One region of the Streptococcus sp. HMSC062D07 genome, then DNA from elsewhere that is predicted to be linked to it. Evidence: predicted binding sites of a transcription regulator. Region 1 holds the regulator's gene; each other region holds the start of a gene.
The links. Region 1 encodes NrdR, which represses ribonucleotide reductase genes. Its sites were predicted from a motif close to ACACNATATATNGTGT; they were not measured.
Positions count from the first base shown of each region.

Region 2: a site for NrdR is predicted at 1,473-1,488, ahead of nrdD (anaerobic ribonucleoside-triphosphate reductase). Genes of this name have one in related genera too.
Region 3: a site for NrdR is predicted at 5,357-5,372, ahead of nrdH (glutaredoxin-like protein NrdH). Genes of this name have one in related genera too.

Region 1 covers NZ_KV815334.1:217,981-225,466, reverse strand. The annotation lists gene der (ribosome biogenesis GTPase Der) at 114-1,424, opposite strand; gene HMPREF2957_RS07900 (NADPH-dependent oxidoreductase) at 1,438-2,151, opposite strand; gene dnaI (primosomal protein DnaI) at 2,148-3,044, opposite strand; gene HMPREF2957_RS07890 (replication initiation and membrane attachment family protein) at 3,045-4,214, opposite strand; gene nrdR (transcriptional regulator NrdR) at 4,215-4,688, opposite strand; gene HMPREF2957_RS07880 (GntR family transcriptional regulator) at 4,832-5,197, shown strand; gene HMPREF2957_RS07875 (ABC transporter ATP-binding protein) at 5,201-5,896, shown strand; gene HMPREF2957_RS07870 (hypothetical protein) at 5,912-6,643, shown strand; gene HMPREF2957_RS07865 (LrgB family protein) at 6,713-7,408, opposite strand; gene HMPREF2957_RS07860 (CidA/LrgA family protein) at 7,405-7,486, opposite strand, start outside.
Region 2 covers NZ_KV815328.1:84,952-92,437, reverse strand. The annotation lists gene nrdD (anaerobic ribonucleoside-triphosphate reductase) at 1-1,408, opposite strand, end outside; gene HMPREF2957_RS04720 (damage-inducible protein CinA) at 1,534-3,087, opposite strand; gene HMPREF2957_RS09375 (hypothetical protein) at 3,132-3,266, opposite strand; gene mnmG (tRNA uridine-5-carboxymethylaminomethyl(34) synthesis enzyme MnmG) at 3,354-5,270, opposite strand; gene HMPREF2957_RS04710 (NUDIX hydrolase) at 5,279-5,734, opposite strand; gene mnmA (tRNA 2-thiouridine(34) synthase MnmA) at 5,874-6,995, opposite strand; gene HMPREF2957_RS04700 (hypothetical protein) at 7,300-7,486, shown strand, end outside.
Region 3 covers NZ_KV815325.1:163,606-171,091, forward strand. The annotation lists gene lacG (6-phospho-beta-galactosidase) at 1-760, shown strand, start outside; gene HMPREF2957_RS02970 (DeoR/GlpR family DNA-binding transcription regulator) at 798-1,565, opposite strand; gene nrdF (class 1b ribonucleoside-diphosphate reductase subunit beta) at 1,696-2,658, opposite strand; gene nrdE (class 1b ribonucleoside-diphosphate reductase subunit alpha) at 2,796-4,955, opposite strand; gene nrdH (glutaredoxin-like protein NrdH) at 5,025-5,243, opposite strand; gene HMPREF2957_RS02990 (phosphocarrier protein HPr) at 5,604-5,867, shown strand; gene ptsP (phosphoenolpyruvate--protein phosphotransferase) at 5,872-7,486, shown strand, end outside.

The DNA.
Region 1 (7,486 bases):
AAAATCGTGACAGGAACTAGGAAAATGATGTTAATTTGATGACAAATTAGATCTACGCTCTTGGTATCATCTACAAAAAAAGAAGGTCTGAGAACCTTCTTCTTTTTATCATCTTATTTCCGTTTTCTTGCAATCAGATGGATTGGCGTTCCTTCAAAGACGAAAGCCTTGCGGATTTGATTTTCCAAGAAACGCAAGTAAGAGAAGTGCATAAGTTCTTCTTCGTTGACAAAAATCACAAAGGTCGGCGGTTTAGTTGCCACTTGAGTCGCATAGAAGATCTTGAGACGTTTCCCTTTGTCTGTCGGTGTTGGGTTGATGGCGATAGCATCCATAATGACATCATTCAAGACTGCTGATGGGATACGGGTATTTTGACTCTCGCTGATTTGTTTAATCATCTCTGGAAGTTTGTGGAGACGTTGCTTGGTCAAAGCCGAAACAAAGATAATCGGTGCGTAAGGTAGATATTGGAACTGTTCACGGATATCCTCTTCCCAGTTTTTCATAGTATGATTATCTTTCTCAAGAGTATCCCACTTGTTAACTACGATGATCATCCCTTTACCAGCTTCGTGGGCAAATCCTGCGATACGCTTGTCATACTCTCGGATGCCTTCTTCAGCATTGAGGACCATCAAGACTACATCTGAACGGTCAATAGCACGCATGGCACGCATAACTGAGTATTTTTCCGTGTTTTCATAGACTTTACCAGACTTACGCATACCAGCCGTATCAATCATGGTAAACTCTTGGCCATCCGCATCTGTAAAATGTGTATCAATGGCATCACGAGTTGTACCAGCAACAGGACTGGCAATCACGCGATCTTCTCCCAAAATGGCATTAATCAAGCTAGATTTTCCGACATTCGGGCGACCAATCAAGCTGAATTTAATGACATCTGGATTTTCATCTTCGACTTCATGTGGAAGATTTTCGACGATGGCATCTAATACATCCCCTGTACCAATCCCGTGCACAGATGAAATTGGCAATGGTTCTCCCAATCCAAGAGCATAAAAATCATAGATATCATTTCGCATTTCCGGATTGTCAACCTTGTTGACAGCGAGGATAACAGGTTTATGAGTTTTATATAGTTTACGTGCTACGTATTCATCCGCATCCGTAATTCCTTCTTTACCGGAAACTACAAAAACGATGACATCAGCTTCTTCCATGGCAATCTCTGCCTGGTGCTTGATTTGTTCCATAAATGGAGCATCAACATCATCAATCCCTCCAGTATCAATCATACTGAAAGAACGGTTAAGCCATTCACCAGTAGCATAGATACGGTCCCGTGTCACTCCTTCGACATCTTCTACGATTGAGATGCGTTCCCCTGCAATACGGTTAAACAGGGTTGATTTCCCAACATTGGGACGTCCTACGATGGCAACAGTTGGTAAGGCCATGTTTTCTCACTTTCTATAATAAGTTCTTTTGTTCAAGATTTTCTCTAGTTGAGCTTGGTTCAGGCTGACCGAATTGCTCTGCAAGACGTTGACTCCAAGTGGTAGTCGCACGAGCTCCTGCATATTCGGTCTGCACACGGTCATAGGCTTCAATAGCCTCAGTTGTTTGTTCTTGGTATTCTTCCTCAAAAACAACATTCTCTAGTGGCAATCTTGGTTTTACATCATGTTTTTGGTTCGGCACACCGAGTGCAATCCCAAAAACTGGATAGGTATAGTCAGGAAGGTTGAACAATTCTGCCACTTCAACAGATTTGTAACGCACCAAACCGATGATTACTCCACCATAGCCAAGGCTTTCTGCCGCTAGCAAGGTATTCTGTCCAGCCAAGGCTGCATCTACTGAAGTAATGAGGAGTCCTTCCACCCCTTGAGGTTGGAAAGTATCGGTATGGAGACGAGCCCCTTTTTCTGCACGATTTAAATCTCCTACAAAGAGGAGGAAGGCGGCAGACTGACGAATCGCTTCCTGAGGAACCAGTTCAAAAAGAGCATCTTTCTTTTCTTGACTTCTGACTAGAATCACAGAATAAGATTGGAAATTTTTCCAAGAAGAAGCCATTTGGGCAGCTGATAAAATCTCATTCAAGTCCTCTTGAGGAATCGCTTCTTCTTTAAATCTGCGAACCGAGGTATGAGATTTCATTAAGGTGATTGTTTCACTCATCGGCGATTTTCTCCTTCTAGTCGTGTTTCTTCTGCTAAATAACGGATACGCTCCATAACGCGTCTAGCTTCCCATGTTTCATCGTTTCCGTTCTTGCCTTTAGCAAAATGTTTTTCCAAATCTTCAAAATTGAAATTTGAGGTAAAGAAGGTTGGCAAATCTTCCTGCATACGATATTGGAGAATGACTTGCAAGACTTCATCACGCACCCAAGGCGTTGATTGCTCCGCACCAATATCATCCAAAATCAAGACTTCAGCTTGCTTGATTTCATCCACCAAATTCTTAACATTCCCATCTCCGATAGCATTTTTGACATCAATAACAAAGCTAGGATAGTGAAGAAGGGTTGATGAAACCCCACGTTTTTCTGACAAATCATGGGCAAGGGCAGCCACCATAAAGCTCTTTCCAACTCCAAAGTCTCCATAGAGATAGAGACCTTTACGGACTTCTGGATATTGCTCAACAAAGGTAAAGAGCTTTTCAAAAACTGGCAAACGTCCCAAATCATCCAAATCAACTTGAGCCAAACTAGCTTTTTTAAGACTAGCTGGAAGATTAATCAGTTTGAGACGGTTCTTGATAGCTGCTTCTTTTTCAGCCGCAATCAGTTCCGGAGTTTCCTCATAGGATACATCTGCGTAACCATGATTCATAACTAGAATTGGCTTATAGCCACGCGCGATATAGTCGGTATCTCCACGAAGGAACTTATCTCGCTCGGTGATGTATTGGTTAAACTTAGAGATACTACGATTCAATTCCTCTTGACTGAGAGATTCCTTCTGGATAAAAGCCGCAACATCAGGATCTTTTACAATCTGCTGGACCAGGTCCTGGTATTGAAAACGACTGGGATGACCCTTAAGCACATCTCCTACACTTTCCATCTAGTCTCCTCCTTTTCCTAATCGGTCTAACATTTCTTTTTTCTTACGTTCTAACTCCAAACGAGTTTCTTCGCTGGTTTCATTTTTATATTCTGGATTACTCCATTTCGGGACATTGCTTTTGGCTTGACTTGGCTTCGCTGATTTTTGTTCTTGCCCCTTTTGATTCTTCTCTCTGATTCGAAGTACAGCTTCCTCAGCAGAACGAATCTTGTTATAAGAGTAATCATTAGCCACTTTCATGGCATACTTTTCATTGAGATTGGCCGAATCAACCTTGTTGAAGGTCAAAAGTATAACAACATTAATGACTTCATCAAGCAAGCCCAAGTCTGCCATCTGTTTTAGCAAATCGCGTTCAGATTGGATAATTCCAGCATTTAGGGTTTGTTTGATCCCCGCTAAAAATTGCAAGGCAGTTTTACTTTTAGCTTCTCGAATAATGGCCGCTTCTTGGGGACTAAAGTCCGATGAAACAGACTCTTGCGCTAATTTTTCATGCATACGCTTGACAGAAATTACTTGCGAAACAGCTGTTCCTTTAGCTAATTGATAGGTTTCAAACCAGGTCCATTTTTTCTCATCAGCAATTTTAAATAACTCCAAGACATCTGACTGTTCATCTTGGAAACGGAGATTATCTCTCGCCATGAGCTGACGAAAATGCTCCAAATCAAAATCATTTTTAAAATCAGCTTTTACTGGTGTCTCATCATGACTAGCCAATTCTTCTATCTCTGGAAAGGCCTGACTCAAAGGAACAGTCAAAGGCTCTCCGCCTGCCTGTTCTTGGCGCAAATCAGAAACTGCTGGCTCACCGATTTTTTTCTCCAATAAGGTACGATAAACTATATGACGCAAGAAATCTGAGCTAGAAAGCGTTGGATGAATAGCAAGTTCATAGCCGTCACTCTTTTGATAGAGGGTAACTAAATTGAAGGCTGATAAGATTTTAAAAGCCTTTAACAGCCTGTCCATCCCAAAATTGAGATGATTGAGGATAGCTGCAAACAGGTGTTCTTTTTGTCCATCATCCCAAAAAGATAAGGTATAAAGATAAAGACTCAGCGCATCCTGACCGATAATCGGGAGGTAGCACTGCACCAAAGTTGTGGGATCTTGCGACACCCGATTATTCTTTAGAAAAGAAAAACGATCATTAGGCTTCATTTATTTTTCCTTTTTCTTCTTTGAAGATTGCGTAATTTGTTTGAGTAGATTTTCGAGCTCACTCACATCTTTAAAGCTACGATAGACACTGGCGAAACGAACGTAAGTGATTTCATCCAGTTCAGCCAATTCTTCCATGACCAGAGAACCAATATCTTCACTTTGAATTTCATTATCATTGCGACTGAGGAGTTTTTGTTCGATACGATTGACCACCATGCCAATCTCATCACTAGACACCGGACGTTTTTGAGCCGAACGAATAATCCCGTTAAAGATTTTATCTCTGGAGAACTGTTCCCGTGTGCCATCTTTTTTGACTACAACCAGCGTTCTCTCTTCTACACGTTCATAGGTCGTAAAACGATGCTGACATTCTTCACACTCACGTCTTCTTCTAATCGTATTTCCTTCTTCAGCCTGACGGCTATCGATAACACTTGACTTAGTAGCGCCACATTTTGGACAACGCATGCCTTCCCCTCCTTGTCGTTTTCTTTTCATTATACCATTTTTTTAAGCAATTCCCAAAATAATTCTCCTTTTGGCTTGACAAGTTTTTTGTTTAGTTGTATTATTTAAGTGACACAAAAAGAAATTGTTGAAAGGAGACCGTGATGTCCTGGACATTTGATAACAACAAACCCATTTATTTGCAGATAATGGATAAGATTAAACTGCAAATCGTTTCTCATAAACTAGAACCCAACCAACAACTGCCAACTGTCAGAGAACTGGCTAGCGAGGCTGGCGTCAATCCTAATACCATCCAACGTGCCCTATCAGACCTAGAAAGAGAAGGCTTCGTATACACCAAGCGGACTGCAGGGCGTTTTGTCACCGAGGATTTGGACCTAATCCTCCAATCCCGGAAGCAACTATCAGAAGAACAGTTGCAGCAGTTTGTAACAGGTATGGTAGAATTTGGCTATGAAAAAGAAGAACTACCAACTGTTTTGAGAGATTATATTGAAGGAGTTTAGACTATGACCTTGTTAACGTTTGAAAATGTTTCAAAATTCTATGGAGCAAGCCCTGCTCTTCAAAATGTTTCCCTTGAAATCCCGGCAGGAAAGATTGTGGGTCTCCTTGGCCCAAACGGTTCCGGAAAAACAACCCTGATTAAACTAATCAACGGTTTACTCCAACCAGAGCAAGGGCGTATCCTCATCAATGGCATGGAACCAAGCCCAGCAACTAAAGCTATCGTTTCTTATCTACCTGATACGACCTATCTCAACGAACAGATGAAGGTCAAAGAAGCTCTTACCTTTTTCAAGACCTTCTATAAAGATTTTAATCTGGAACGTGCTCAAGGTCTTCTTCGTGACCTTGGTATCGACGAGAATAGCCGTTTCAAGAAACTCTCAAAAGGGAACAAAGAAAAAGTTCAGTTGATCCTTGTCATGAGTCGTGACGCTCGTCTATACGTCCTTGACGAACCAATCGGTGGTGTCGATCCCGCAGCTCGTGACTACATCTTGAACACCATCATCAACAACTACTCTCCAACTTCGACTGTCTTGATTTCAACTCATTTGATTTCCGACATCGAACCAATCTTGGATGAGATTATTTTCCTCAAGGACGGAAAAGTCGTCCGTCAAGGGAATGTGGATGATATTCGTTACGAGTCAGGTGAATCAATTGACCAGCTCTTCCGTCACGAATTCAAAGCCTAGTTAAAGGAGATTGTTATGTTTTGGAATTTAGTTCGTTATGAATTTAAAAATGTCAACAAATGGTTTTTAGCCCTCTATGCAGCTGTACTATCCTTATCTGTCATCATAGGTATTCAGGGCAGTAGCCTCTCAAGCACCTATTATCAAGATAAGGGTGTTGTCATGTTAGTATTTCTATCTCTAGTTTTTGGTGGTCTGGTCATTACTTTGAGTATCTCAACCTTGATTTTGATTATTCAACGATTTAAGGGAAGTGTTTATGATCGTCGTGGCTATCTAACACTCACCCTGCCAGTATCTGAACACCAGATCCTCTCCGCTAAACTGCTTGGAGCCTTTGTTTGGTCTTTGACAAGTACAGTGGTTTTCCTTTTTAGCCTTTATATTATCATTTCCATGATTCAACCAGACGCCTTCCTATCTAGTTTTGCCGAGTATATGCTAAAAAATTATACAGATAATTTCTGGTTAGCCTTGATTTCCTATATTTTTAATACTCTTGCAGGTATTCTTTGTATCTACTTGTCTATCTCTATCGGCCAACTCTTTAATGAATACCGTACAGCTCTTGCGGTCGTCGCCTACATCGCCATCCAAGTTGTTCTTGGATTTATCACCCTCAATCTTCGCATCGATTTCGACTACAATTGGGTATTATCCTTTGAAATTTTCAAAGACTTAATCCTTAGCGTCGGCTTCTATCTCGGAACCTACTACATCTTAAAGAACAAAGTAAACTTACAATAATGAATGAAGCCCCTAGCAAATAAAGCTAGGGGCTTCTTTTTACACAAAGAAATATAACATTCTTATTTTTTAACTCAATATCAAACTTGCTACGATGGGACTTACAAATACATAGAGAATACCGGTGACACCGATGGCTAGCCCTCCCATAGCACCTGCAACTGGTCCATAGCTAAAAGCTGTTCCAGTCCCAACTGCGTGACCAGTTCCTCCAAGAGCAAGACCAGCAGCTACTGGATCGTCAATTTTTAGCCATTTTAAAAGTGTTGGTCCAATAACGCTGGTCAAAATGCCAGTTGCTACCACAACTACCAAGGTGATCGTCGCTATCCCTTGTAGCTTATCTGTAATTCCAACTGCCATGGCCGTCGTTACAGACTTTGGGAAAAGCGAAATCGCCAAGAAGAAATCCATACCGAAAAATTTTGCAACTAAAGCTGTAAAAACTGTATTTACAACAACAGCAAGGAAACTACTGAGTAGAATACTTCTAACATGGTGTTTCATGAGGTGAAAACTCTTATAAAGAGGAATTCCTAAAGCTACTGTTGAAGGAACAATCAAGTTATTGAGGTAGACCCCACCTTGATAATAGGCAACATAAGAAATACCAGTCAGTTTTAGAAAAACAATGACAAATAAAGTTGCTAGCAGTAAGGGAGTGGTCAGAGGATGAGGGTACCGTCTAAAGATAATCATGCCTCCAAGATAAGCCAAAATGGACAAGGCTATCCCAAAAAGTGGATTGGATACAAATTCGCTCATTTGGCACCTCTTTCTTCGTAATCTCCTTCATAACGCTTTTTGATAAACTGAACTACAAGGGCGATCAAGATAATATTG
Region 2 (7,486 bases), on a different contig from region 1:
CTGGAGTGGCTTCCTTGGTTCTTTCCACACGGTAAACCAAGGCATCTTCCGCGATATTCATACGCTCATTGAAGATTTCCCAGAACTTGTTCAGGTCGCCTTCGGATTCAAGTGCGATACGAGGAAGATTAACCGTCACGACCCCTAGATTCATACGGCCCGAATTGACTTCTACTCCATTTTCATCCTTCCATCCTTGAAGGAATGAACGACATCCCATCGGAACCTTGAAAGAACCTGTCAACTCGACAATCTTATCATAAGACAAGACATCTGGGTACATGCGCTTGGTTGCACACTCAAGAGCCAACTGTTTGATGTCGTAGTTAGGAGAGCCTTCCTCTAAGTTGAGTCCTCTTTTTAGCGTAAAGATGAGTTTAGGGAAGATGGCTGTTCGATGTTCCGAACCAAGCCCCTTGATACGAATGTTCAGGATTGCCTTTTGAATTTCACGTTCAAAACGACTGGTTCCTAGACCGAAACCAAGAGAGGTAAATGGCGTTTGCCCATTTGATGTAAAGAGGGTATTAATCTCGTACTCTAGAGATTGCATGGCATCGTAGATGTCTTTTTGGGTTTTCTTCCAGGCATATTCTTGGCGCTTATCAGGCAGAACCCATTCCTCCGCATCTTTGAGGTGCTTTTGGTAATTTTTCTCTGCATAAGGAGCCAATACTTCATCGATACGGTCAGCTGAACAGCCCCCATACTGGCTAGAAGCAACGTTTGCGATGATTTGTGAAATCTGCGCTGTCGCAGTCTGGATAGATTTGGGACTCTCTACCTCAGCATTCCCAATCTTAAAACCATTTTCCAACATGCCCTTGAAATCAATCAAACAGCAGTTGGTCATAGGGGTATAGGGACTGTAGTCCAAATCATGATAGTGGATATCTCCTTTTTGATGGGCATTAGCCACATGTTTAGGAAGCATTTGAAGTCCGATGGATTTCCCAACAATCCCTGCCGTCAAATCACGCTGGGTATTAAAAACATCACTATCCTTATTGGCATTTTCATTGACAACTGCCTGATCTTTATTGAGAAGTTTATGAATACTAAAGTTGATATCTGTCGCTTTTGAGCGCTCAAAATCCCTTTGAGTCCGATAGGTGATATACTCCTCGGCCAAGGCGTATTCTTTAGCTTCCAATAACTCATGTTCTACGATGTTTTGGATTTCATAGATTTTTACACCTTGAGGAAAGCGACTATGAATCTCTTCGACGATACGTTCAACTAGGGTACTAAGTCGCTTTTCAACCAAAGGGGTTACATCCATAACCTTTTCAGCTGCCTTATGAAGCGCTTTGTCAATCTTGTCTACATCAAAAATTACACGTCTGCCGTCACGTTTTTCGACGAATAAAGTCGGATCAGGGACAGCCTTCTCTTCCAATACAATCATATCCATACCCTTTTCTTAAATATAATATTGATTCTAAAAAGTATTATATCACTAAAAAAATAAAAATCAATATCTTGTGTTAAAAAATAAAAATTTTTTAAAATTACACAAGATATTGATAGTTTTTATTTTAATTTATAGAGTTTAAAATCTTTGAATTCACTTTGAACCGCTTGATAATTTTCAGCTAAGAGCTGCTCAACTTCTGTCCATAGACTTGTTTTTGTATTCACTACAATCATCTTTGGTTGATTATCTCTCAGATCATTAACAAGTTTGGTACGATTTTCACCAAGTCCTGTATGCAACCTAGGCGAAAGCAACTGACTCGCAGCTAAACGTTCACTAGCCTTATAACTACTTGTCAGATTATCCCAAACATAGATACGATCTGTAGCTTGAGTTTCCCCTTTGACCTTAGCTTCAATGCTTGTGCGCTCTTGATATTGTTCCGCATGAAGTAAATATCGTGATACTAGAGGGGCTGAAAATAGATAAACGAGAGCCAAAATTGGTAGATAGGCATTTCCTTTTACAAAAACTCCCCATACCGAAGTTTCTTCTCTAGATCTTCTACGACGATTCGCTCCTTCTGGCTTCTCTGTAGGAATTCGTGTCAGAAAAAGAAGCGACAAGAAAGGAAGTAACTCAACCATACGACTACCATTGATAAGATCTGTAGAGAAAATTTCTAAAACTAATACCAAAACAACAGCTATTGCAGCAGTGATTGATAAGACTGATTGCTTCAATGGTTTATATTTGAAGAGACCTGTCAATGCAAACGTCAATGCTCCAAGAGCAATTGCTAACAATCCATAAAAGAGGATATTGTCGAGTAATCCCGAGTTAGACGTAAAGTTTAAACTATCTAATGGATAAAGGATTTGACTAATCGCATTTCCAAAGCTACCTTTATAAGCCGTATAATATCCGATTGGATAAAAGAGAATTGAAAAACCAAGGCCCGCTGCAAAAAATTGGTAGACACCATGAGCCAAATTTTTGCGACCAATATTAAAAGCTGTTACAGCAAAAAACAAGACAAAGGCGTACAAAGTTGTAACCAAAGGTGCAAAGAAAAATGCTAGAGCTAAGCTAGCTCCAATACGGATAAATCCTTTGTCAAGGCTTGGTTCTGCCAAATAAGCTGTTACTAAACTCAAGGAATAGAACAAGAATGGGAGTGCAAGAATAGTTGCATAGCCCCCACCAAAACTAAGAGCACTAGCCAGGACATAAAAGACTGTCAACACTTGTTGCGATTGCTTATTTTGTTCCGTCAGATTGTAAGCCGAACGGAAAAGAAAGAATCCGGCACCTACTAAAGCCAACCAATTAAAGACGGCAAATAAAATACTGCCCTTTGTTAAATACTGTAAAAAGTAATAAAGGAGACCACTAGTTCCAAAATAATCTGTGTAGATATCTCCGCTCTGATGCATAGCCCATCCAATATAAAAATCCTGAGATTGCTCCGGACTTATTAACCCTAAGAAGAAGGGTAAAATTACGGACACAAGGACCACTAGAGTACTCAAAATGAGGATATTCAAAAATGGTAAGCGGGCAGGCTGACGAGTTTCAACCTCGAGTTGCTCCTCATTTTCTACTGGAGCATCCTGACTTCCCATCCAAGTTGGAGTTGGTTCGTCTTCTAATCTGCCATATACGTTCATTCGCTCTCTCCTATATTTTAATTTGTTCTAGTATATCAAAAAGTCTAGTTCTTGTCAGCCTTTGGCGGACGTTCGCTCAACTTTTCAGACAAGGTAACAAAGCGTTCAATCTCATAAAAACGATGATATGAAACTCTTTTATAGCGGTCTAAAAAATTTTTTTCTTCTACTGTCAGCATAGTCATTTCTCCTTTTCTCTTAATTCGAAAAATGAAGAAAAAACTAAAAAAACTGAATTCTCAAAATGAGAATTCAGCTTTTTATTTTTAGTCAGCTTTCTTTTCTAAGTTTTTAGAAATGCTTCGATTTTTACCTTCTAAATACACCATAAGAATGGAAATATCTGCTGGGTTTACACCTGAAATACGGCTAGCTTGCCCGATAGTTTCTGGATTGATGAGCTTGAACTTCTGACGAGCTTCAGTCGCGATAGAGTCAATATCATCCCAGTCAATATTCGCTGGAATCCGTTTTTCTTCCATGCGTTTCATCTTGGCAACCTGATCCATGGCTTTTGAAATGTAGCCTTCGTACTTGATTTCTGTTTCAATCAATTCGATAATCTTGTCATCTAACTCTTCAGAAGCAGGTCCGATGAAGGCTACCACATCTTGGTAAGAAACTTCTGGACGGCGAAGGAATTCCTTGGCTGTCACTGCATCGGTCAACGGCTTGAAGCCCATCTCCTCAACCTTGGCATTGGTTTCCTTGACTGGCTTGAGTTTGATGCTGTCTAGGCGCTTCATCTCATTTTCAAATTGATTTTTCTTGATTTCAAAACGAGCCCAACGTTCATCGTCAACAAGCCCAATCTCGCGCCCCATCTCAGTCAAACGCATATCGGCATTGTCATGACGGAGAATGAGACGGTATTCTGCACGACTGGTCAAGAGACGGTAAGGTTCAATGGTTCCCTTGGTCACCAAGTCATCAATCATAACCCCGATATAACCGTCGCTTCGTTTTAGAATTAACTCAGGCTTACCTTGGATTTTCAGCGCTGCGTTGATACCCGCGATAATCCCTTGACCAGCAGCTTCTTCATATCCAGACGTTCCATTTGTCTGACCCGCAGTGAAAAGTCCTGAGATTTTCTTGGTTTCAAGCGTTGCACGCAATTGATGAGGCAAGACCATGTCGTACTCGATAGCATAACCAGTTCGCATCATCTCTGCATTTTCCAAACCTTTGATGGAATGAACCAAGTCACGTTGGACATCCTCAGGAAGACTGGTTGAAAGTCCTTGGACATAAACTTCTTCTGTGTTTCGTCCTTCTGGCTCAAGGAAAAGCTGGTGGCGTTCCTTGTCCGCAAAACGCACAATCTTGTCCTCAATCGACGGACAGTAACGAGGTCCCACTCCCTTAACCACACCTGTAAACATAGGCGCACGATGGAGGTTGTTTTGGATAATCTCATGACTGGTACCATTGGTATAGGTCAACCAGCACGGCACTTGGTCTTTAACATAATCTTCATCGCGTGAAGTGTAAGAGAAGTGATTTGGTGTTTCATCTCCTGGCTGAATCTCTGTCACATCATAGTTGATAGAGGAAGCCTTGACACGTGGAGGCGTTCCTGTCTTGAAACGACCGATTTCAAGTCCAAGTTCCTTGAGATTGTCAGCTAGGTTAATAGAAGCTAGGCTGTGGTTTGGCCCTGATGAGTACTTGAGATCTCCGATGATGATTTCCCCACGGAGGGCTGTCCCTGTGGTCACGATAACAGCCTTGGCAGCATATTCCTGATGGGTAGCTGTACGAACACCGACAACCTTGCCTTCTTCCACCAAGATCTCATCAATCATAGTTTGACGAAGGGTTAGATTTTCTTGATTTTCAACCGTCTTGCGCATTTCCTTAGAGTAAAGTTCCTTATCAGCCTGCGCACGAAGGGCACGGACAGCTGGTCCCTTCCCAGTGTTGAGCATCTTCATCTGGATGTAACTCTTGTCAATGGTCTTAGCCATTTCGCCACCAAGGGCATCTACCTCACGCACGACAATCCCCTTGGCAGAACCACCAATAGACGGATTACAAGGCATGAAAGCCAACATTTCAATGTTGATAGTCGCAAGCAAGACCTTGCAACCCATACGGCTCGCAGCTAGGGAAGCTTCGACCCCAGCATGTCCCGCACCGATTACAATAATATCGTATTCTTCCGTAAAATTATAAGTCATTTTCTCTCCTATTCTTCAAGGTGAATGTGTCTTAGTTGGCCGTCCCAATCTGGCAGGGCTGTTTTTAAAAAGGCTGGAACTAGTTGGAAATCCTCAAGCTTTTCCAAGTCAATCCACTCACAGGGTTGCCTTTTCTCATCTTCCTGCATGGTCAATGGGGCGTCCTCAAGTAAGTCTACCAGATAATGAAACTCGATGTTGTGATAGGAAACACCGTCCTGTTCAAAACGATTTTCAACCACGAAAGCTAGTGGCCCAGCTTGAGCTTTAACACCCAGTTCTTCCCTCACTTCGCGGACTACCGCGTCTTCCGTGCTTTCATTTACTTGGATCGCACCGCCAATAGTGTAATACTTGCCCTTATCTTTGGTGACTAGGAGCTTGCGGTTTTGAAGAATCAAAGCTGTCGCCCGAACGCCAAAAACCGTATCCCCCACTTTTGTCCGAAAGTCTTGTTGAGTCATGTTGTCCTTTCCTTTAAACGACACAAAAACAGTCAAAACTCGTAAGAAGTGCAGGACAAAAAAGCCTGCAACATCCATGAGCTTTGACCATCATTTCTATTGCTTTTATTATTGTAGCAAATTGAGAACATTTGTCAATCTAAATGTACTGACAAACCTTGCCATCACGGTAAGCATTATCAATCAAACCGCCACCGAGACACTCTTCACCGTCGTAAAAGACAACTGCTTGTCCTGGTGTAATGGCGCGTTGTGGCTCCGCAAAGATGACCTCTGCCTTATCTCCTTTGACATGTACAGTCACTTTAGAGTCAGGCTGACGATAGCGGAATTTAGCCGTGCATTCTAGCGTAAATTCCTCTGGCATATCACGAGTAAAGTGAACCTGACTGGCTTCTAAGCTAGTTGACATAAGCGAATCATGGTAGAAACCTTGGCCTACATAGAGGATATTCTTGCTCAGGTCTTTTCCAACAACGAACCAAGGAGCATTGTCACCGCCGTGTTGTCCACCGATACCGAGTCCGCCACGCTGACCGATCGTATAGTACATCAGACCAGCATGCTCACCCATATCGCGACCATCTACAGTCATCATTCGACCAGGTTGAGCTGGCAAGTAGTTGCTGAGAAATTCTTTAAAGTTCTTTTCTCCAATAAAGCAAATCCCTGTTGAATCTTTCTTCTTAGCAGTCGCAAGGCCTGCTTCTTCTGCTAGTCTGCGAACTTCAGGCTTTTCCAAATGTCCCAATGGGAACATAGTCTTTTGTAATTGTTCTTGTGAAAGTTGACTGAGGAAATAGGTCTGGTCTTTGCCATTGTCCACGCCACGAAGCATGTGAACGATACCATCCTCATCACGCGCCACTCGGGCATAGTGCCCAGTCGCTACATAGTCTGCTCCCAAGGTCATGGCATAGTCCAAAAAGGCCTTAAACTTGATTTCCTTGTTACACATAACGTCTGGATTTGGCGTGCGTCCTGCACGGTATTCCGCTAGGAAATACTCAAAAACGCGGTCCCAGTACTCTTTTTCAAAATTTACAGAGTAGTAAGGAATGCCAAGTTGATCTGCTACCGCAGCCACATCCTTGTAATCTTCGGTCGCCGTACAGACGCCGTTTTCATCTGTGTCGTCCCAGTTCTTCATGAAGATACCGATCACATCGTAGCCCTGTTCTTTGAGCAAGAGAGCCGTCACCGACGAATCAACACCACCACTCATCCCCACGACAACACGTGTCTTAGAGTTATCACTCATGGTATGTCTCCCATCTATTCGTTTATTCACGATTGAAGGTCGTGTTTGCTATCACGATTGAAGGTCGTTTGAGCAGTTTTCATTATAACATGCTTGATTAGAGAAGACAAGGAAGATGCTGACAAACCTAGCCACCTCATTTATAAATACATGAAGATAGGATACAAAAAAGTCAATCCATTCCTAAATCTCTATTCTCTTTAAAAACTTATTTTTAAAATCAACTAAAAATGATATACTTTAATAAGGAGGAATGCGCACATGATTCCATATATACACCATCATCCGTGTGCGTAGAACAAATGTGAACAATTACAAAGATATTCTAAAATCAAAAAATACTATTTTTATTATTACACTTATTGCAGGTATTGGACTTTTGACAGGCTTAGTCCTCCATCAAGAAAAAATCCAAGCAGAGAGAGGGAATGTTGCTCTCATCAAACAACAAAAAAATCAACAAGATGTCGAACAAGTAAAAAACGCCATTA
Region 3 (7,486 bases), on a different contig from region 1:
CGCCCTTCCAACTAAATATCCATTGGATCCTAAAAATCCTGCAGACGTTCGGGCTGCTGAGTTGGAAGATATCATCCACAACAAATTTATCTTGGATGCTACTTACCTTGGTCACTATTCAGATGCAACCATGGAAGCGGTAAATCACATCTTATCCGTTAATGGTGGTGAGTTGGATCTTCGAGACGAAGACTTTGTGGCACTTGAAGCAGCTAAAGACCTAAATGATTTCCTTGGAATTAACTACTACATGAGTGATTGGATGGAAGCATTTGATGGTGAAACTGAAATCATCCACAACGGTAAAGGGGAGAAAGGAAGCTCTAAATACCAAATCAAAGGTGTTGGACGTCGTGTAGCTCCTGATTATGTACCTCGTACTGATTGGGACTGGATTATCTATCCTCAAGGGCTATATGATCAGATCATGCGTGTGAAGGCGGATTATCCAAACTATAAGAAAATCTACATCACTGAAAACGGACTTGGATACAAAGATGAATTTGTGGACAACACTGTTTACGATGATGGCCGTATTGATTATGTGAAACAACACTTGGAAGTACTGTCTGATGCGATTGCCGATGGTGCAAACGTAAAAGGATACTTCATCTGGTCACTCATGGATGTCTTCTCTTGGTCAAATGGTTATGAAAAACGTTACGGACTCTTCTACGTTAATTTTGATACACAAGAACGTTATCCTAAGAAATCAGCTCATTGGTACAAGAAATTAGCTGAAACAGGCCTTATTGAGTAAATATAACGAAAAAAAGTCTCACCATTGGTGAGACTTTTTAAGGTGTCGATTTAATAATCTTTGTTTGTTTGGACAAAGTTTTTAGGGTTTCTTGGTTAAGTTTTGAATCTGAAATAATTGTATCAATATCAGAGATATTATAGAAAGTATAAAAATCAAACTTATTAAATTTACTGTGGTCAGCAAGAAGGATCTTTTTATTAGCATTATTTAATGCTAGCTTTTGGACTTCACCTTCATCTTCGCTAAAAGTAGCGATAGCATGATCTTTTATACCATTGCAACTAACAAAAGCTTTAGAGAATTGAAGACTTTCGATATCTTGGAGCGTTAAGGTTCCGACAAAGGCACCAGTGATTTCTCGATAATTTCCACCAATCAAAATTAAATCAGTCAGTTTTCGTTCATTCAAGATAATGAAAACAGGAAGGCTATTTGTTACCACACGAATATTATCTATCGGAAGTTCACGCGCAAAGAACTCAAGAGTAGTACCTGGACCGATAAAAATCGTTTCTCTTTCTTCGACTAAATGACCAGCAAATTTTGCGATTTCTTGTTTTTCAGCAATCTGAAGACCTTGTTTTTCGATATTCGAGCGTTCATTTGCTAATAGAGAACCAGAACGAAGTTTTTCAGCGCCTCCATGCACTCGAACAAGTAGATCTTTGTCAGCTAACTCTTGCAGATAACGTCGAGCAGTCATATCAGAAATATCTAAACGATTCATTATTTCTTTGACTGTGATGGTTCCTCTTGTATTGACAATCTCTATAATCACATCTAGTTTTTCTTGTTTTAGCATTGAATCACCCCCATATCCAATATCATTTTATCATATTTTAAACATCTAAGCAACTTAAACAAAACAAAAATAAACAAAAACAAAAAACATCTGTGTTTGTTTTTAACTCAGATGTTTTTATATTTCTTAATTAGTCTAATCCGTAGTTATAATCATCGTCCTGCATAGCTTCAACTTCACCAAGTAGATATCCATTACCAACTTGAGAGAAGAAGTCGTGGTTGGATGTACCAGTTGAAATTCCATTCATAACAATAGGGTTTACATCGTCAGCTGAGTCAGGGAAGAGAGGATCTTGTCCTAGGTTCATAAGAGCTTTATTGGCGTTGTAGCGAAGGAATGTTTTCACTTCTTCAGTCCAACCAACACCATCATATAAACTCTCTGTATAACCTTCTTCATTTTCATAAAGAGTGTAGAGGAGGTCGTACATCCAGTCTTTTAATTTTTCTTGCTCTTCTTCTGGTAATTCGTTAAAACCAAGTTGGAATTTATAACCAATATATGTTCCGTGAACTGACTCGTCCCGAATGATGAGTTTGATGATTTCAGCAACGTTTGCCAACTTGTTATTTCCTAGATAGTAGAGTGGAGTGAAGAAACCAGAGTAGAAGAGGAAGGTTTCAAGGAATACACTAGCCACTTTCTTTTCAAGTGGTGTTCCGTTAAGGTAAATCTCATTGATGATTTGTGCCTTTTTCTGAAGATATGGGTTTGTATCAGTCCATTCAAAGATTTCTTCAATTTCTGTCTTGGTATTCAAGGTTGAGAAAATAGAAGAATAAGATTTAGCGTGGACAGATTCCATGAATTGGATGTTGTTAAAAACAGCTTCTTCGTGAGGAGTACGAATATCAGAGCGAAGAGCATTTACCCCTGTTTCAGACTGCATGGTATCCAAAAGTGTCAAACCGCCAAAGACTTTTCCTACCAAGTCTTTTTCTTGATTTGATAACTTTCTCCAGTCATCTAAGTCATTAGATAAGGGAATACGTGTATCCAACCAAAATTGTTCAGTTAGTTTTTCCCATGTTGATTTATCGATGACATCTTCGATGGCATTCCAGTTAATGGCTTTGTAGTAAGTTTCCATTACAAATCTCTTTCTTTTGATTTTATTAAAATAGTGATGAATGTTCTAGCCTTGTGTGATTGGGTTACCGCACAAAAAGTCGGTACTCCGACTTTTTGATGTTACCTTATCTTTGTAAACAAGATTTTAGTGAGATTTTAAATCACACAGCTTTCACATTGGTTAGCACCAACTTCACCGCCGTCATCTGTGTAGGTACGAACGTAGTAGATAGACTTAATGCCCTTGTTAAAGGCGTAGTTACGAAGGATAGATAGGTCACGTGTAGTTTGTTTGTTCTCTTTCTTCCATTCGTAAAGACCTGTTGGGATATCACTACGCATGAAGAGAGTAAGTGAAAGCCCTTGGTCTACGTGCTCAGTTGCAGCAGCATAGACATCGATAACTTTACGCATATCCATGTCATAGGCAGAAGTGTAGTAAGGAATAGTTTCAGTTGATAATCCTGCAGCAGGATAGTAAATCTTACCAATTTTCTTCTCTTGACGTTCTTCAATACGTTGGGTAATTGGGTGGATAGAAGCAGACACGTCATTGATGTAGCTGATAGAACCATTCGGCGCTACAGCAAGACGGTTTTGGTGGTAAAGTCCATCTGCTTTAACTTTATCACGAAGTTCAGCCCAATCAGCTGCAGACGGGATAAAGATTCCTTCAAAGAGTTCTTTAACTCGATCAGATTTTGGAACAAATTGACCAGACGTATACTTATCGAAATAAGTACCATTTGCATAGTCTGATTTCTCAAAGTTGTGGAAGGTAATGCCACGTTCACGCGCAATATTGTTTGATTCTACCAAAGTCCAATAATTCAAAAGCATAAAGTAGATGCTTGTAAATTCAACAGACTCAGGAGATCCATATTCGATTAATTGCTGAGCAAGATAGCTGTGAAGCCCCATAGCACCAAGTCCAAATGTATGAGCTTGGCTATTTCCGTGGTCGATAGTTGGAACAGCAACGATGTGAGAGCTATCTGTTACAAAGGTCAAAGCGCGAACCATTGCGCGAATAGAACGTCCAAAGTCAGGTGATGTCATCATATTTACAACATTAGTTGAACCAAGGTTACATGAAACGTCAGTACCCATTTGAAGGAATTCTTGCGCATCGTTGATAAGACTTGGTTCTTGGACTTGAAGAATTTCTGAACACAAGTTACTCATGATAATCTTACCATCGATAGGATTTGCACGGTTAGCAGTATCGATATTGACTACATAAGGATAGCCAGATTCTTGTTGCAATTTAGAAATTTCTGTTTCCAAATCACGGGCCTTAATTTTTGTCTTACGGATGTTGGGATTTGCCACCAATTCATCGTATTTTTCTGTGATATCGATGTAGTTAAAAGGTACACCATACTCTTTTTCAACAGAATAAGGACTGAAGAGGTACATTTCTTCATTCTTACGTGCTAATTCGTAGAATTTATCTGGCACCACAACACCAAGTGAAAGAGTCTTGACACGAACTTTTTCATCAGCATTTTCTTTCTTAGTAGAAAGGAAAGCAATAATGTCTGGGTGGAAGACGTTAAGGTAAACAACCCCAGCACCTTGACGTTGACCAAGTTGGTTAGAGTAAGAGAAGCTGTCTTCGAAAAGCTTCATAACTGGTACGACACCAGAAGCAGCACCTTCATACCCTTTGATAGGTGCTCCAGCTTCACGAAGGTTGCTGAGGGAAATTCCTACACCACCACCGATACGTGAAAGTTGAAGAGCTGAGTTGATAGAACGTCCAATAGAGTTCATATCATCTGTTACCTGAATCAAGAAACAGGATACCAATTCACCACGACGTGCACGGCCTGCATTCAAGAAAGAAGGTGTAGCAGGCTGGTAACGCTGGTGGATGATTTCATTGGCAATATCAATTGCGATAGCTTCGTCACCATCAGCAAAGTAAAGAGCGTTAAAGAAGACACGGTCTTCCATGCTCTCAAGATAGTACTCTCCGTCATTAGTTTTCAAGGCATATTGATTGTAAAACTTGTATGCTGCCATGAAAGACTTGAATTGGAAGTTTTGATCCTTAATAAATTGGTAAAGCTCTTCTAAGAATTCTGGACGATATTTCTTGATAAACGCTGTTTCGATATAGTCTTGTTTAATAAGGTAATCGATTTTATCAGTGATAGAATCAAAAACCATAGAATTTGGTACAACATTTTCTTTAAAGAAAGCGTCCAAGGCTTCTTTATCTTTGTGGAGCATGATTTGTCCATTAACAGGACGGTTGATTTCATTATTTAGACGGAAGTAAGTTACGTCCTCAAGTTGTTTTAATCCCATAAAATTTCCTTTAATTCATTACAAAAGAAAGGCTTCTAAGATTGACATAGAAGCTTTTAATCCTGATACTTAAGCAAGTTCTTTAAGTTTTGCTGGTTGGAAACCAGAGAAAACTTCATTTGGTGTTTGAATGATAGGAGCAGCGCTGAAGCCTAGCTCTTTAACTTGTTCAATAAATTCAGGTTGTTCATCAAGATTGATTTCGCGATATGCGATGTTGTTACTATCTAAGAATCGTTTGGTCATTTTACATTGAACACAATTGTTTTTAGAATAAACGGTTACCATTCTGTAACTCCTCTTTCAAAATTTAATTACTTCTTAAGTATATCAGAAAAAAAATCTTTGTCAACGAAGAAAAACTAAATATTGTAGATTTTTTTTAGATGAGAGTTATCTAAACACAATATATAGTGATTACAAAAAATAAAACCCATAAATAACAGCGTTTTCTAAATGTTAAAATTATAAAAAACTACATAATGTATTTTGATACATAAAATAGAAGATTTTCAGCAAGTTATCTGAAAGGAAAAAGAAGAAATCCCATAAAATACTTGAAAAAATTCCTAGAAGGTGATATAATACCAAATTGTAAGGGTTATCAGATATAACTCAAAAAGAAAACATTTAAAGGAGAGTCAAATTATGGCTTCTAAAGATTTCCACGTAGTGGCAGAAACAGGTATTCACGCACGTCCAGCAACATTGTTGGTACAAACTGCTAGCAAATTTGCTTCAGATATTACTCTTGAGTACAAAGGTAAATCAGTTAACCTTAAATCTATCATGGGTGTTATGAGCCTTGGTGTTGGTCAAGGTGCTGACGTTACAATCACTGCTGAAGGTGCAGACGCTGATGACGCTATCGCTGCTATCTCAGAAACAATGGAAAAAGAAGGATTGGCATAAGGATATGACAGAAATGCTTAAAGGAATCGCAGCATCTGATGGTGTTGCAGTTGCTAAAGCATATCTACTCGTTCAACCGGATTTATCATTCGAGACTATTACAGTCGAAGATACAAATGCAGAAGAGGCTCGTTTGGATGTTGCTCTTGAAGCTTCTCAAAACGAGCTTTCTCTTATCCGCGAGAAGGCTGTAGGTACGCTTGGTGAAGAAGCGGCGCAAGTATTTGACGCTCACTTGATGGTTCTTGCTGACCCTGAATTGATCGGTCAGATTAAAGAAACAATTCGTGCTAAGAAAGTAAATGCAGAAGCAGGTCTGAAAGAAGTTACAGACATGTTTATCACAATCTTTGAAGGCATGGAAGACAACCCATACATGCAGGAACGTGCAGCGGATATTCGCGACGTTACAAAACGTGTTTTGGCAAATCTTCTTGGCAAGAAACTGCCAAACCCAGCTTCTATTAATGAAGAAGTAATCGTGATTGCACATGACTTGACTCCATCTGATACTGCTCAATTGGACAAAAACTTTGTAAAAGCTTTTGTGACAAACATTGGTGGACGTACAAGTCACTCAGCTATCATGGCTCGTACACTTGAAATTGCAGCTGTCTTGGGTACAAACAACATCACTGAACTTGTAAAAGATGGTGACATTTTGGCTGTTTCAGGTATTTCAGGTGAAGTTGTTATCAACCCAACTGAAGAACAAATTGCAGAATTCAAAGCAGCTGGTGAAGCTTACGCTAAACAAAAAGCTGAATGGGCTCTTTTGAAAGATGCTAAAACTGTTACTGCAGATGGTAAACACTTTGAGTTGGCAGCTAATATCGGTACACCTAAAGACGTTGAAGGTGTGAACGAAAATGGTGCTGAAGCTGTTGGTCTTTATCGTACAGAATTCTTGTACATGGATTCTCAAGATTTCCCAACAGAAGACGACCAATACGAAGCTTACAAAGCAGTTCTTGAAGGTATGAACGGTAAACCTGTTGTCGTTCGTACAATGGATATCGGTGGGGATAAAGAACTTCCTTACTTCGATCTTCCTAAAGAAATGAACCCATTCTTGGGTTACCGTGCTTTGCGTATCTCTATCTCTGAAACTGGTAACCAAATGTTCCGTACACAATTGCGTGCATTGCTTCGTGCATCTGTTCACGGTAAATTGCGTATCATGTTCCCAATGGTTGCTTTGTTGAAAGAGTTCCGTACTGCTAAAGCTATTCTTGAAGAAGAAAAAGCAAAATTGGTTGCTGAAGGTGTTGCTGTTGCGGATGATATCCAAGTTGGTATCATGATTGAAATTCCTGCTGCAGCTATGCTTGCTGACCAATTTGCTAAAGAAGTTGATTTCTTCTCAATCGGTACAAACGACTTGATCCAATACACAATGGCTGCTGACCGTATGAACGAACAAGTTTCATACCTTTACCAACCATATAACCCATCGATTCTTCGTTTGATTAACAACGTAATTAAAGCAGCTCACGCTGAAGGTAAATGGGCTGGTATGTGTGGTGAGATGGCTGGGGACCAAACAGCTGTTCCACTTCTTGTCGGAATGGGCTTGGATGAGTTCTCAATGTCAGCTACTTCAGTACTTCGTACACGTA